2 regions of the Paenibacillus sp. FSL P4-0338 genome follow, and region 1 is predicted to be linked to the other one. Evidence: riboswitches for the same ligand, from Rfam matches in the RefSeq annotation. Region 1 holds a riboswitch; the other holds the start of a gene.
The links. Region 1 has a riboswitch for glycine ahead of MKZ07_RS22225 (amino acid permease). Riboswitches for the same ligand answer to the same signal wherever they lie in the genome.
Positions count from the first base shown of each region.

Region 2: linked by a shared signal. The riboswitch ahead of gcvT (glycine cleavage system aminomethyltransferase GcvT) and the one ahead of MKZ07_RS22225 (amino acid permease) in region 1 are both predicted to bind glycine.

Region 1 is NZ_JBBOCG010000001.1:5,051,826-5,059,321, reverse strand. It holds gene MKZ07_RS22235 (ABC transporter permease) at 1-110, opposite strand, end outside; gene MKZ07_RS22230 (DUF5643 domain-containing protein) at 306-1,262, shown strand; glycine riboswitch at 1,391-1,470, shown strand; gene MKZ07_RS22225 (amino acid permease) at 1,610-2,986, shown strand; gene MKZ07_RS22220 (helix-turn-helix transcriptional regulator) at 3,021-3,968, shown strand; gene MKZ07_RS22215 (DinB family protein) at 4,045-4,596, shown strand; gene MKZ07_RS22210 (hypothetical protein) at 4,825-5,241, shown strand; gene MKZ07_RS22205 (methyl-accepting chemotaxis protein) at 5,243-5,575, shown strand; gene MKZ07_RS22200 (DUF1304 domain-containing protein) at 5,613-5,981, opposite strand; gene MKZ07_RS22195 (GNAT family N-acetyltransferase) at 6,134-6,643, shown strand; gene MKZ07_RS22190 (S-layer homology domain-containing protein) at 6,704-7,496, opposite strand, start outside.
Region 2 is NZ_JBBOCG010000001.1:4,592,822-4,600,317, reverse strand. It holds gene gcvPB (aminomethyl-transferring glycine dehydrogenase subunit GcvPB) at 1-43, opposite strand, end outside; gene gcvPA (aminomethyl-transferring glycine dehydrogenase subunit GcvPA) at 40-1,392, opposite strand; gene gcvT (glycine cleavage system aminomethyltransferase GcvT) at 1,389-2,513, opposite strand; glycine riboswitch at 2,594-2,694, opposite strand; glycine riboswitch at 2,698-2,795, opposite strand; gene gcvH (glycine cleavage system protein GcvH) at 2,980-3,372, shown strand; gene MKZ07_RS20205 (flagellar motor protein MotB) at 3,473-4,348, opposite strand; gene MKZ07_RS20200 (flagellar motor protein) at 4,345-5,130, opposite strand; gene uvrB (excinuclease ABC subunit UvrB) at 5,312-7,303, shown strand.

The DNA.
Region 1 (7,496 bases):
ATCAACAGCAGCACCCGGTATCGCACGATATTGTGCAGCAGACGGCCGAAACGGCCCTGGGGCGGTGGCGCTAGCTTGGTGTTCATAGCTTGTGGTGCAGGATTTGCCATAAGTTCTAACCTCACTCTACTTGTTCTGGATGAATTTATTATAGTAGAGCGGATGAACGGAATTCTTTCTTGTAAATGACTCTGTTTATTCAAAAATGACTTTTATGCAGAGACGTTATTTCTGTACTTATGTCACAAACTAGCAGCCGGGAAGCGTTATTCTTGTATATTCTTCAAAAGCAAAGGAGAAAAGCTATGTACACGATCAGCTTAAATACGATGAAGAAAGCAATTATAGCAACAGCAGTAACCGCTGTACTCGGAGGGACAGTTGTCGGCGGGGGATACTCTTTACCCGTAGCGGCGGCAGCCGATGTTAACAAGGATAATAAGGCGGGCAGCGTGTTCGCGGCCAGCGATAACGCCACTCTGAAGGCGATTGTTCAGAAAAAGCTTGCTGCCGCCCCGAATCAGGCCGTGACCCAGGAGGGGGTAACCCTGACACTAACCGATCTGACCTATGACAGTAATCAATTTATCGCAGGCATCCGGCAGGACGGAGGGACGGTGGACAAGAACGGTTCTTTCCTAGACCAGACCAGGAATGTGGACGTGTTAATCAATGGGAAAAAGCTGTTGTACGATACTTCCATCAGTACAAATCCGGAGGATACGGACACAGCCTTGATCTATCTGAATAAGGGCGCGATGAAGCAGCAAATCCCGGATAAATTCGACCTTACGCTGAAGACTTACGCCAACGGGGTGAAGGAGCCGTTTGTTTTTAAAGTTCAAGTGAACAAGCTGGGGACCCTCTTAAGCTTGAAGCCGGGCGTCTCCAAGAAGAACAGCACATTCAGCTACACAGTGACATCCTTCCAGATGACCCCGTTAACAATGTCTCTGCAGGTGAGCTTCAAGGGCGCAGTTCCGGCGGCGGCCAAGTCCAAGGTGAGCCCGGAGAGAATGTTATATGACCTTGTGGATGAGAAAGGGAATGTGAGCTCGCCGTGGGGCAAGCCGTTTGAGAAGGTTAAGACAAGCGGTACTGAGGAGCAGAACTACGGTGCTTTTCCGGCCGTCCCGAAGACCATTAGTGTTAAGCCGTTTACGTATGCCAAGGATGCCAGCGGGAAAATGTTCAAGGACAAACAGGGCCAATGGGCTAAAACCTATTATAAAGATCTGGAAACCAAAATTACGGTTAAATAACAAGCGATGTAACTAATGTTATTGACAGAAGTCTGGGCTATGAATAGAATTGACAAATATTTAGATGAAGTCCGCTTCAAATAATTAAATATTCGCAAGCTATGAAGGCTATGGATCACACTATAGCTGGAGCAGCTTCTGGAGAGACTGCGGGAGACCGCAGCGCCGAAGGGTTCACAATCTCAGGCAAAAGGACAGAAGAGTACCGGATTTCTATTTCCCTGGCTGATTCCCTTCAGCGTGGGCAGATAGCTTATTTGGAACCTCTTATGAACCGGGAGATTGGATGATATCCAGTCTCCTTTTTGCGTATTTTCAGCATTGTATACATTAAGGGGGAAACAGGTATGGCACAGACAGAATTAAAAAGAGAGCTTGCAAACCGGCACGTCCAGCTTATCGCCATCGGAGGTACGATTGGCACAGGTTTATTCCTGGGATCGGGCAAGGCAATTCAGCAGGCCGGGCCCTCCATCATGCTTACGTATCTGATCGTGGGAATCGCCGTGTTTTTTGTGATGCGTGCGCTGGGGGAACTGCTGCTCTCGAAGGCGGGGTATCAATCTTTTACAGACATTGCTGAGGATTACTTGGGGCCGCGCGCGGCATTCATTACAGGCTGGACCTACTGGTTCTGCTGGATTATGACGGCGATGGCCGATGTGATTGCAGTGGGCGTCTATGTGCAGTACTGGTTCGATATTCCGCAGTGGGTACCGGCCGTGATCTGCCTGATCATTCTGCTCGGACTCAATCTGCTAACGGTCAAAAGCTTCGGGGAACTCGAATTCTGGTTTGCTCTGATCAAGGTAGTTACGATTCTGGCTCTGATCGGCCTGGGGATTGTCCTGCTGGTGACCCAGTTCAAGACGGATGCAGGCTCAGTGTCGGTCCGCAATCTCTGGGAGCACGGGGGCGTATTCCCGAACGGGGTGAAGGGCTTCCTGTTCTCCTTCCAGATGGTGGTATTCGCTTATGTCGGCGTGGAGCTGGTGGGGGTATCGGCAGCGGAGACGGCGAATCCTGAGAAAAACATCCCGTCCGCGATCAACAAAATTCCGCTGCGGATTCTGTTCTTCTATGTAGGCGCGCTCTTCGTGCTGCTGTGCATTAATCCCTGGACCCAGCTTAGCGCGTCTGAAAGTCCGTTCGTGCGCACCTTCAGTCTGGTCGGGATTCCGATTGCTGCGGGAATTATCAATTTCGTGGTCTTAACCTCGGCGGCCTCCGCCTGCAACAGCGGGATGTTCTCGACCAGCCGGATTCTCTACAATCTGAGCAGAAGGAATCAGGCCTCCCCTCAGCTCGGCAAGCTGAACCGGAATCATGTGCCTGCGAATTCCCTGTTTATTTCTACTATAGTAATCTCTGCCGGAGCGCTGCTCAGCAAGCTTATTCCGGGTCAGGCCTTCGGCATCGTGACTACAATCAGCGCCATTTGCTTCATCTGGGTCTGGGGCGTTGTGCTGGTCTGCCATATCAAGTATAAAAGGAACCGCCCGGATTTACATGCCGCTTCCAAATTCAAAGCGCCGTTCACCCCGGTGATTAACTATGCTGTCCTGACGCTGTTCGCCGCCATTCTAGTGATCATGCTCTTTGCCGACGAGACCCGTCCGGCGCTGCTGTTTACTCCGCTCTGGTTCATTCTGCTGTTCGTTCTGTACTCCATCAGAAGCCGTAAGGAGAAAAACGAACAGGAAATCAGTATAATCAATACATAAACTGATTTCAGGATGAAGAGGGTGCAGCCGCCGCATGAACAAGACAGACCGCATGTTAGCCATCGTACTGGAGCTGCAGCGCAAAGGGGTCGTACGGGCAGAGGATCTGGCGTCTGTCTTCGAGACTAGTGTAAGAACCATCTACCGCGATATCCAGGCGCTTAGTGAAGCCGGAGTGCCGGTGGTAGGAGCTACAGGTCAGGGATATTCACTGGTAAAGGGGTATTTCCTGCCCCCGGTCAGCTTCACAGCGGAGGAGGCTGTGACTCTGCTGATCGGGACAGATTTCGTGGAGCAGCGGTTCGATACGGAGTATGGTAACCGGGCATCCGCAGCAGGCAGGAAGATTGAAGCGATTCTGCCGGGTGATGTCAAGGAGAATGCTGCCCGGCTCCGCCAGAGCATCCTGCTGCTGAGTACCAGTAAAGATAAGCTGCAAGGACAGGAGAAGGAGTACATGGAGCAGATCCGCCGCGCGATTCTGGATCAGCGGAAGATCAGCTTCGGGTATACGAAGGGCAGACAGGAAGCTGACGGAAGTCACCGGAGTATCCGAACCGCCTCGCCGTATGGACTTGTCCTGAACAGAGGCGCCTGGACCCTGGTCGCCTGGTGCTGGCTGCGGCAGGAAATCCGTCATTTCCGGTTATCCAGAATGAGCGGGCTTACCGTTCTGGATGACCGGTTCGAAGTGCCTGCGGATTTCGATCTGCACGAGTATCAGCCGGAGGATGACCGCCATGTACGCGTGTGTATTTTGGTGCATCCCGAGATAGCTGACAAGGCGGCTGAATCGAATAACTTTTATCTGGAGGCCGTGGAGGACCGGGCAGACGGCAGGCATATGACCTTCCGCGTACGCCAGCCCGGGGACCTGCTGCAATGGGTGCTTGGCTGGGGAGCGGGGGCAGTTGTCCTGGAGCCGGAAGCCTTGCGGAAGCTTGTGCGGGAGGAAACGGTGAGAATGCTGGAACGCTACTGACATAACGTTGTCAGGAGCGGTTGTGTATATTCAGGTCAGACCTTAAGAATAAAGGAGTTGCCTGAATACTATGAATATGAATACGAAGATTACGGAAGCCTTACAGCAATTTGAAAAGACTGCGAATCACTATCTTATGGAATTAGATACCTTCAGTATGGAGCAGCTGCTGCGGCAGCCTGCCGAAGGAGAGTGGTCTCTCGGGCAGATGGTTCAGCACTTAATACAATCGGCGCTGTACATGCAGCTCCGTAATATCGATCAGTGTCTGGCCGGAAACGGGGAAGCGGCGGGGAAGGAAGCAGAGATGACTCCGGATGGTAAAGCGGTTTTTGCCGGGGGCAGCTTCCCGCCTGTACGCGTTCATGTTCCGCCGTCACCGCAGTATACGCCGGTGCAGCCGGAGAGCAAGGAGCAGCTGATCCAAGGCCTGAACACAGTAATTGAGCGGATGCGCGAGACCCTTCCGAAGCTTGCGCAGGCACCTGAGCACAGCACCGCCCCTCATCCCCGGTTCGGCCCCTTGTCTGCGGCAGAATGGTATCTGCTGATTGAGATGCACTACCGCCATCACTTGCTGCAGCTGAACCGGTTGAAGGATTTCATAGGATCAAGTGTAGCGCAATAGAAGAACGCCAATAAGCCGAAGCCTTCAGCAGTAGAGTGAGGGCTCCGGCTATTTTGCTACACTGATCACGTCGAGGGTTCACGTGCCCAATGTGATCGAAAAACCAGCCACAATGGTCAATTTTTAATTATTCATTTTTGAATAAAGGAGGTTTGTCGCAACATGTCGAACTTAACTCTTGATTTCGCTGTACCCTGAAGCTAACTGAATAAAAGGAGATCCGCACCTATGAAAAACATCGTACGCTCCCTTGAAGATATAATAAATCTCGCGCCCGTTCTGAAAGCTGCTTTTCCATACGATATCTCGATTGCCGTCTGTGATACCGAGAAGTTTCTCGCCTATTACCCCGGGGATTCCATTGATCTGGGGATTCGCGCCGGGCAGATTATTCACGCGGACGAACCTCTGTATCACGCACTGAAAAATGATGAATACTCAAGGGCCAATGTTCCCAAAGAGTATTATGGATACGAATTTGTGGGTACGGTCCTTCCGGTACATGGAGAGGATGAACGTGTCTGCGGGGCGGTCTGCATTCAGGTGCGCAGACAGACCGAGCTGCGGGAAATTGCTGACCGGCTTCTCTCAGAAGCTGCTGGTCCAGTCAGAGACCACTGCTGCAAGTGTCCACAAAAGCGATGAAGTGCTGGCCGTTCTGAGGAAGGTTGCCGACCAGACGCATCTGCTTGGAATTAATGCGGCCATTGAGGCCGCCCATGCCGGAGAGAAGGGCCGGGGCTTCGACATTGTCGCCAGAGAAATCCGCAAGTTCTCACAGGAGACCGAGCAATCCGCGCAGCGGATACGGGACACCCTGCGGGAGATCCAGACAGCGATGAAGGGAATCGGCCAATCCATCGGTCAGATTGCCTCAGTGGGGCAAGAGCAGGCAGCTTCAACGCAAGAGATGTCCAGCTTCATTGAGGAGATCCGGGCGATGTCGGAGCAGTTGAACCAGTTCGCGCAGAAGCTGTGAGGCAAGTGTGGAAGCTCCCTGCATAGTCCCGCGAATCTTACAGATGTGCGATCAGTGTGGCTGCCAGCGCCAGGAAGGCCGGGAGGCCTTGCATCAGCAGGATGGATCTCTTAGAGGTGAGTCCGCCGTAGATGGCCGCAACCGCCACACAGATCAGGAAGAACAATTGCAGCTGGTAACCGAAGTCTGCGCTCGGATGCAGCAGGCCCCAGACTAGACCGGCTGCCAGGAAGCCGTTATACAAGCCCTGGTTGGCAGCTAGCGACTTCGTCTCCCGGGAGAAGGCAGGGGTCAATCCGAACGCCTTCTGTGCCCTCGGGGTGGTCCACAGGAACATCTCCAGTACTAGTATGTACACATGCTCTAGTGCTACTAAGGCAACAAGAATTAAACTTACAGTCATCATAACGAGTCCCTCTTTTCAAGTAATGTGAATCAAATCAATTCTTTATTTAAATTGTGCAAAATATAATTTTACGAACTTAAATATACCGGACTTTTTGATATTTGTCAATTTACTACAAATCGTAAAATTGTAATGTAGAGGGGGCAAGAAGAATGATACATATAAGAACGCTAACCCCGTCTGATGCCGAAGCCTACCGGGCGCTTCGTTTGCAGTCGCTGCAGCAGCACCCGGAAGCTTTCCTTAGCTCCTATGAATCGGAAGTGAAATTGTCCACTGAGACGACCCGGATCAAGCTGGACCCCTCGGACGGGCATTTCACTCTAGGTGCTTTCTTGAACGGGGAGCAGAGGCTGGCGGGAATGGCCACCTTGTTCCGGGAGAGCAGGCTCAAGATTCAACACAAAGCACATGTCTATGCAGTATATGTAGATCCGGATGCCCGTAAACATGGCACGGGCCGTGCGCTGATGCTGGAGCTGATTGCACGGGCGAAGGCCGCGCCGGGACTGGAGTTGCTTACACTGACGGTAACGTCCAATAACGTTCCGGCCACAAGACTCTACGAATCTCTGGGATTCGTCCGCTATGGCACAGAGCCGAAGGCGATGAAGCTTGGCAGCGAGTATCTGGATGAGGATCTGATGGTGCTGATGCTGTAAAATACAGCAAAAGCCCCTCCGCCTTTTCGGCAGAAGGGGCAGAGATGAAGGGGCGGTTGCTTACTTCGCAGACTTTCCGCTCAGGATGGCCTTCACCTGGCTGACCATTGCCGCTGCGTCAGCACTGGTGACACCGTCCTGCGGACGGAAGCTTCCGTCTTGATCCAGCTTCACGATCTTGAGGGCAAGCGCGGTCTGAATAGCTCCCGAGTTCAGGATATTGATCTTGTCATTATCCTTGATCTCCACCGGGATCAGCTTGATCATCGGCAGTTGGCCGCTGGTCTGGAGTGTGTTAATGAGCAGATAGGTGAACGATTCGCGGGTCACGCTCATATTCGGGTCAATCTTGATCTGCAGGTTCGCTTCCCCGGCAGCATCCTTGATGTACTGGACGGCTTCGGTTGCGGTAATCGTCCCGCTCACTGCACCGGGTGCCGGATGTGCCTTCAGATAAGAGAGTGCATTGCTGATGGCTACTGCCGCTTCTGCACGGGTGATCTCCTGCTTCGGGTTAAGCTTGCCGCTGCCATCCAGCTTCAGTACACCGTAATTCAGCGCACGCTGCAGGGCACCGGAGTATTCAACCTTCACCTGATCCTGATCGGCATACTCCATTACTACTGGCTTAATCATCGGCAGACGGTTCGTGTTCTCCATCGCATCAATGAGCTGGTAGGTAAACTCTTCGCGGGTCAGCTTCTCACCAGGCTTCAGATCCGCAGGCAGGTCCAAGCCGTGCACACCGGCAATAATCAGCGCCTGTGCATACCAGGCGGAGTCACTCGCGTTCTTGAAATAGTCGGTGGCATGCGGCTCCTTCACGAACCGGATCGTATCCAGATTGAGATCA
Region 2 (7,496 bases), 460 kb from region 1:
CTGGACGGCTTAATTCAAAAATCAGACTTTGTTCCGGTTTCATACACAGCCCTCCAGTGCGCTTGCGAATTCGTCAATTTCGGTCTTGCTTCGTTTCTCCGTTACGGCAACCAGCATATGTCCGGCCAGCTCGGGATAATCCCGGCTTAAGTCATAACCGCCCAGATAGCCTTCCTTCAGCAGCTTGGAGTTAACCGCACTCACACTGCTGCCCTCCGGGAGCTTCAGGACGAATTCATTGAAGAACGGGGCAGTGAAGACGCGCTCTGCGCCAGTGATTTCAGCCAGCCGCCCAACGGCATAGTGGCTCTTGCGGATGTTCAACTCACCAACCTCGCGCATGCCCTCCTTGCCCATCACGGACAAGTAGACGGAAGCGCACAGCGCCAAGAGCGCCTGATTGGAGCAGATATTCGAGGTCGCCTTCTCCCGGCGGATATGCTGTTCGCGGGCTTGCAGCGTCAGCACGAAGCCGCGCTTGCCATTCCGGTCAACCGTCTGGCCGACGATCCGGCCCGGCATCCGGCGCATGAGCGGCTCGGCAACGGCGAAGAATCCGCAGGTCGGACCGCCGAGCGAAGCGGCAATTCCCAGCGGCTGCGCGTCACCGACAACGATATCTGCGCCAAGCCGTCCGGGAGACTCCAATACGCCAAGTGCAATGGGATTCGCGCTGACGACAAGCAGTCCCTTAACCGCATGGATCAGCGGTTCGATCCCGCGCAGATCCTCAATCCCGCCGAAGAAGTTGGGGGACTGAACCAGAACGGCAGCGGTATCGCTGTCGATGGCTTCGGCCAGCTTGGCAAGATCCGTTACCCCGTCAGCATAGTCAATCTCTACAATTTGCAGACCCCAGGCGTTGGCGGAGGTACGCAGCACCTGACGCGCTTCCGGGTGAACTGTACGGGAGACAATCAGTTTCTTGCGTTTGGTGGCGCCTGCGGCCAACACAGCCGCTTCGGAGAAGGCGGTTGCGCCGTCATACATACTGGCATTGGCAACCTTCATGCCGGTCAGCTCACAGATATAGGATTGGAATTCAAAGATCGCCTGAAGCTCCCCCTGGCTGATCTCCGGCTGGTAAGGAGTGTAGGCAGTATAGAATTCCGAACGGGAAATCACATGGTTGATGACGACCGGAACGTGGTGGTCGTACAATCCGGCGCCCAGGAAGCTGGTGTGGGTATCGAAGTCGGCATTCTTGTCAGCCAGGCCCTTCATATGGCGAAGCAGTGCGTATTCGTCCAAGGCGCCGGACATCGGCAGGGTTCCCTGGTAACGGACAGACTGCGGAATATCGGCGAACAGCTCATCGATGGATTGTATGCCTACGGTCTCCATCATTTCTGCGCGGTCTTGCTCAGTCATTGGCAGATAGCGGTGCTTCATTGCGGCTTCACTCCTTGGCTTCTTTTGTAGAATGGGGCTTTGATGACGGCAGCCTTGAGCTGCTTGCCGCGAATCTCCACGTACACCTCTGTGCCGATCTCCGTATAGGCAGCGTCCAGCAGGGCGAGTCCGAGATTCCGCTTCAGGGTCGGGGACTGGGTGCCAGTCGTTACTTCACCGATCTTCACTCCGTCCGCGTACACAGGGTAGTGGGAACGGGGAATGCCGCGGTCGATCATCTCCAGGCCCACAAGACGCCGGGGCAGACCGGCTTCCTTCTGCTTCAGCAGGGCATCGCGGCCGATGAAATCGCCGGCGTCCAGCTTCACGAAGAACTGGACACCGGCTTCAAGCGGCGTAATCTCCGCCGACAGCTCCTGGCCGTACAGCGGCAGCTTGGCTTCGAAGCGGAGCGTATCGCGTGCGCCGAGTCCGGCAGGCGTCAGGCCATGCGGAGCGCCAGCGTCCAGCAGGCCGTTCCAGAGTGCTGCTGCTGTATCTGCGGGAGCATACAGCTCGAAGCCGTCCTCACCGGTATATCCGGTACGGGAGAGCAGGACGGTGACGCCGCAGACTTCAGCGTGTTCGAGGAAGTGGAACGGCTTAAGCTCTGTTAGAGACACCTGCGTGACCTTGGCCAGAATCGTCTCTGCCAGCGGACCCTGCAACGCGAGCAGCAGCGTCTCATCCGAGATATTCTTCAGACTGACGCCGCTGAATTCAGCGGTAAGATGCTCCTGCAGCCACTGGAAGTCCTTGTCGATATTGGACGCATTGACGACAAGCATGTAACGCTCCACGCCCAGCCGGTATACCAGCAGATCGTCCACCACTCCGCCGCTTGGGTAGAGCATCAGGGTGTACTGCGCTGCGCCGTCTTCCAGGCGGGTGACATCATTCGTGGTCATTCTCTGGAGGAAGGCTTCTGCACCGCTCCCGGTAACCATGAATTCCCCCATGTGGGAGACATCGAACAGTCCGGCCCGTTCACGGACGGCTTCATGCTCCTTCACGATGCCGGTGAACTGCACCGGCAGCTCCCAGCCGCCGAAATCAATACATCTGGACTCCGCATAAGCGGCATAGAGGTCATAAAAAGGCGTTCTTCTCAAAGACTCCATCTTGTCACTCCCTTGGTCTGATTACATACGAAAAAGGACAGGCGAAAGCCATTATGCACGCATGCATAAATGGACTTCCGCTCTGTCCTTGGTACCTGAGAGTTACCCTGCAATGAAGCGCAGGTTTCCCCGTTGGTGATCCGTGAAGCCTGCGGCGCAGGCACCCGGATGCTCTCCAGAGATGCGTCCGGCAAAGGTCCTTTTGCCTGAGAGATTCACCCATCCCGGGCTTACTCCTTCGGCGCTGTCTTCCTGTGAGACAGTCTCTCCCTATGCCATCATTCGCAAACCATATGTTTTTCTACTGACTCCATTAAACCGGGTAACCCTCTGCCCTGTCAATCAAAAAACGTCAAAAAGTTGACAAATTTAATTTTACTGTCAGTTATATTGACATTAGGCAAGCCGATAACTTAGGCTATAACTAAATTTAGAACTCCAATTACGGAAAAGAGGCGGCTTGGACATGAGTGAAGTGCTTGACAACCTGCTATACAGCGAAGAGCATGAGTGGGCGCAGCAGGGCGAGGGACGCGTAGTACGTGTAGGGATTACGGATCATGCGCAGCATCTGCTGGGCGATATCGTGTTTGTAGAATTTCCGGAAGTAGGCGCGGCGATCTCCGCAGGCGACAGCGTGGGCAGTATCGAATCCGTGAAGACCGTATCGGAGCTATATTCACCCGTATCAGGCAAGGTGACCAAGATCAACGATGCGCTGGAGGCCAGCCCGGAGCTGATCAACGATCACCCTTACGGGGACGGCTGGATTTTTGAGCTGGAGCTTGATGCAGAGTTCGGAGAGGCAGTAACCGGCCTGCTGGATGCGGCTGCGTACAAGGAACTGGTTGGGGAATAAAAGGTAGCTTATTTGCGGAAGCGGATGTTAATACGGCAGACCTCTCTTTATAACATTAGATGTTACTAATGTGAGAGGTCTGTCTTTTTGCGTCTGTATCTTACTCCTTCTCCTGAAGCTGGCGCAGCACAATCAGTTCAACCCGGCGGTTCCGCTGCTTTCCCTCAGTGGTTGTATTATCGTAAGCAGGCCGGGTATCGGCATAACCTGCGTACTGGAAGGTATCAGGGCTCAGCCCCTCTTTGTCCAGAAAAAAGCGCAGGACGGACAGCGCCCGGGCGCCCGATAACTCCCAGTTGTCTTTGTACACTGATCCTGGTGTCACGGGAACATTGTCGGTGTGGCCTTCGATGCTGATGGTAGCGCCGATACCGCGGAATAGGCCGGAGAGCTGGCGCAGTGCAGGGAAGGCAGGGGATTTCAACTCAGCCTTTCCCGCATCGAACAGGAACCGGTCACTCAGCGTGATGGCAATGCCCTGCGGCTTATCAGCAACAAAAATCTGTTCCCCAAGGTTATTCTCCTCCACATACTCCGTGATGACGCCCATAAGAGCAGCCAGCTTCGCTTCCTGTTCCCGAAAAGCAAGCTCGCGCGCTGACGGCTGGTGCCCCGCCCCATCTCCTGTTTGCCCGGTTCCATTCAGCCCGTCCGCATCCGCAGAGTCTGTGGCTGAAGGAGCGCCAGTGTCTCCACCGTCTTCATTATGACCCTTCGAAACGCCAGCCCCGGTGATTCCCTGATTGCCTTCCAGCACGCCGCTTCCGCCTTCCAGCACTGCACTTCCGCTCTTGAAGGTATCCGATAAGGAGCCGCTGACAATGGCATACTTCTGCGAATCCAAGCTGCTCATAGCATACAGAATCACGAAGAAAATAAGCAGAAGCGTGATCAGATCCGCGTAGGTAATCATCCAGCGGTCCCGGCTCTCCTTGCCGGCGGCGGCACGGGGCTGCCGGCGGTTTCTTTGTCTCATAGCGGTTCCTCCGGGCTGGTGCGGATGCTGCGTTTAGGAGCGTCTGTCAGGAAAGGGGCCAGCTTTTGCCGGACCAGATGCGGGTGATCCCCATTCTGCAGGGACAGAATGCCGACGAGCAGCATCTCCATGGTGCCCAGCTCACTTTGGCTGCGGGATTTGATTTTGGAGGCGATGGGTAAAAAGAGTAGATTGGCACTGGCTACGCCATAGAGTGTTGCTGTAAAAGCTACGGCAATCGACGCACCCAGATTGGAAGGGTCCGTTAAATTGCTTAGAACCCGGATTAGCCCCATAACGGTACCGATAATGCCCATGGTCGGTGCATAGCCGCCGGCGGCTTCGAATATTTTGGCATAGCCTTCATATTTCAGCTCCTTGGCATCCATCCCAAGCTCCAGGATCTGGCGGACCTGATCCGGGTCATTGCCGTCGACAATCAGAAACAGGCCTTCACGGGTGAAGGGATCGGGATGTTCTTCTGCCCGTTTCTCCAGGGCGAGAACACCGCCGCGCCGCGTGAGTGCAGCCATGGCAATCAGCTCTTCGGCTTGTTCCCGGCTGGTATCCCGTTGCCGGTCAAAAGCCAGGCGGAGCGCCGCCGGAATGCTGCGGAGCTTGGACCCCGGGAAGCTGATGAGCACCGCCGCAAGGGTGCCGCCGAACACGATCAGGGCAGCATTGGGCTGCAGCAGGCCGGACAGGCTGCCGCCTTCCCACAGAAAACCGCCGATCATAGCGGCAATTCCGGCCAGCAGGCCGAGTATTGTAATGAAATCCATAAATTCAGGCTCCTTAAATTTCTATATATTATGGTTTGCAACAGTCTGGGCAACGCTGTATAATAAACGGGAACGTGCATTCCTATCTTCCATATTTTTCAGTATGGTATGGATGAAGGATAATTAGGGTTAAAATTATAATATATTCATATATTCTAGACGATAGAGGGGAGACGGGCAAATGAGTGATATTGTCGTCAGTACGAAGACTTTTGAACTGGAGTCCGAGTATACACCCCAGGGCGATCAGCCTCATGCCATAGAAGAGTTAGTGGACGGCATCCGGCAGGGCAAGAAGCACCAGACGCTGCTGGGAGCGACAGGTACAGGCAAGACCTTTACCATCGCGCAAGTGATTTCCAAATTGAACCGCCCGACGCTGGTCATTGCGCACAACAAGACGCTTGCTGCACAGCTGGCGAGTGAGTTCAAAGAATTTTTTCCAAGCAATTCCGTGGATTACTTCGTCAGTTACTACGATTACTACCAGCCTGAGGCGTACATTCCTTCCTCTGATACCTACATTGAGAAAGACTCCAGCATAAATGAAGAAATCGACAAGCTCCGCCACTCTGCAACCAGCTCGTTGTTCGAACGCCGTGACGTTATTATTGTGGCGAGTGTGTCGTGTATTTATGGCCTCGGTTCGCCGAAGGAATATGGAAGCTTGCTGCTCTCGCTGCGGGTAGGGATGGAGAAGCCGCGTAATCAGATTCTGAGCCGGCTCGTAGATATCCAGTATCAGCGTAACGATATTAATTTTGTGCGCGGTACGTTCCGTGTACGCGGGGATGTCGTTGAGATCTTCCCGGCATCCCAGGGAGAACATGCGATCCGGGTTGAATTGTTCGGAGACGAGATCGAGCGGATCACGGAGATAGACGTTCTGACAGGCGAACTGATCGGCGAACGAGATCATATTGCGATCTTCCCTGCGTCCCACTTTGTCACCCAGGAAGAGACGATGCGTGTAGCCCTTGTTAATATTGAACGTGAGCTTGAGGAGCGGCTGGCTGTGCTTAATGGAGCAGGCAAGCTGCTGGAGGCTCAGCGCCTGGAGCAGCGGACCCGTTATGATATCGAGATGATGAAGGAAGTCGGCTTTTGTTCGGGAATCGAGAACTACTCCGGTCCGCTTACCTTCCGTGAGCCGGGAGCTACTCCTTATACGCTGATGGACTATTTCCCGGATGATATGCTGATTGTGATCGACGAGTCCCATGCTACGCTTCCGCAGATCCGGGCGATGTATAATGGTGACCGTGCGCGTAAGACCGTCCTGGTGGAGCATGGATTCCGCCTGCCGTCTGCGTTGGATAACCGTCCGCTGCAATTCGAGGAATTCGAAGACAAGGTAAGCCAGATTGTATATGTGTCCGCAACACCGGGCCCTTATGAGATGGAGCATTGCGATACTATGGTTCAGCAGATTATCCGTCCTACCGGTCTGCTTGACCCGATTATAGAAGTGCGTCCTACCGAAGGACAGATCGATGATCTGATTAGTGAAATCCGTGACCGGGTAGAACGCGATGAACGTGTACTCGTTACCACCCTTACGAAGAAGATGTCTGAGGACCTGACGGACTACTTCAAGGAGATTGGCATCAAGGTACGTTATATGCACTCTGATATCAAGACGCTGGAGCGGATGGCAATCCTGCGTGATCTCCGTCTGGGTACCTTCCACGTGCTGGTCGGTATTAACCTGCTTAGAGAGGGTCTTGACCTGCCGGAGGTCTCGCTTGTCGCCATCCTGGATGCCGATAAGGAAGGGTTCCTCCGTTCCGAGCGTTCGCTGATCCAGACGATCGGGCGGGCCGCGCGTAACTCTGACGGGCGTGTTATTTTGTATGGGGACCGCATAACAGATTCCATGGAGAAGGCAATGAGCGAAACCCAGCGCCGCCGTGAGATTCAAATGGCTCATAATGAGAAGCACGGGATTACCCCGACAACCATCAACAAGAAGGTCCGCGACATCATCGAGGCGACCAAGGTGGCCGAGTCCAAGGCCGATTACCTCACCGGTGTCGGCGGCAAGCTGAACAAGAAAGACAAACAGAGCCTGATGCAGCGCCTGGAGGCCGAGATGAAGGACGCCGCCAAGAACCTGCAATTCGAACGCGCCGCCGAGCTGCGCGATGCCTTGCTTGAACTGCGGGCAGAGTAACCCGGCGCTGAAGTTAACGATCCAGGGAACGGTGCTATTCAGGCCGTTCCTTTTGAAGATAAAGGGGCCACGTCCTTGCGTATCCCGAAGGGACAGCCCGCTGTTAAGCCCTTAGCGCGTATCCCGGAGGGACAGCGTTGTCGGCAAGCCACAGCGAGCCGAATCGCTCTAATCGTAGGAGCGGCCCCGTAGG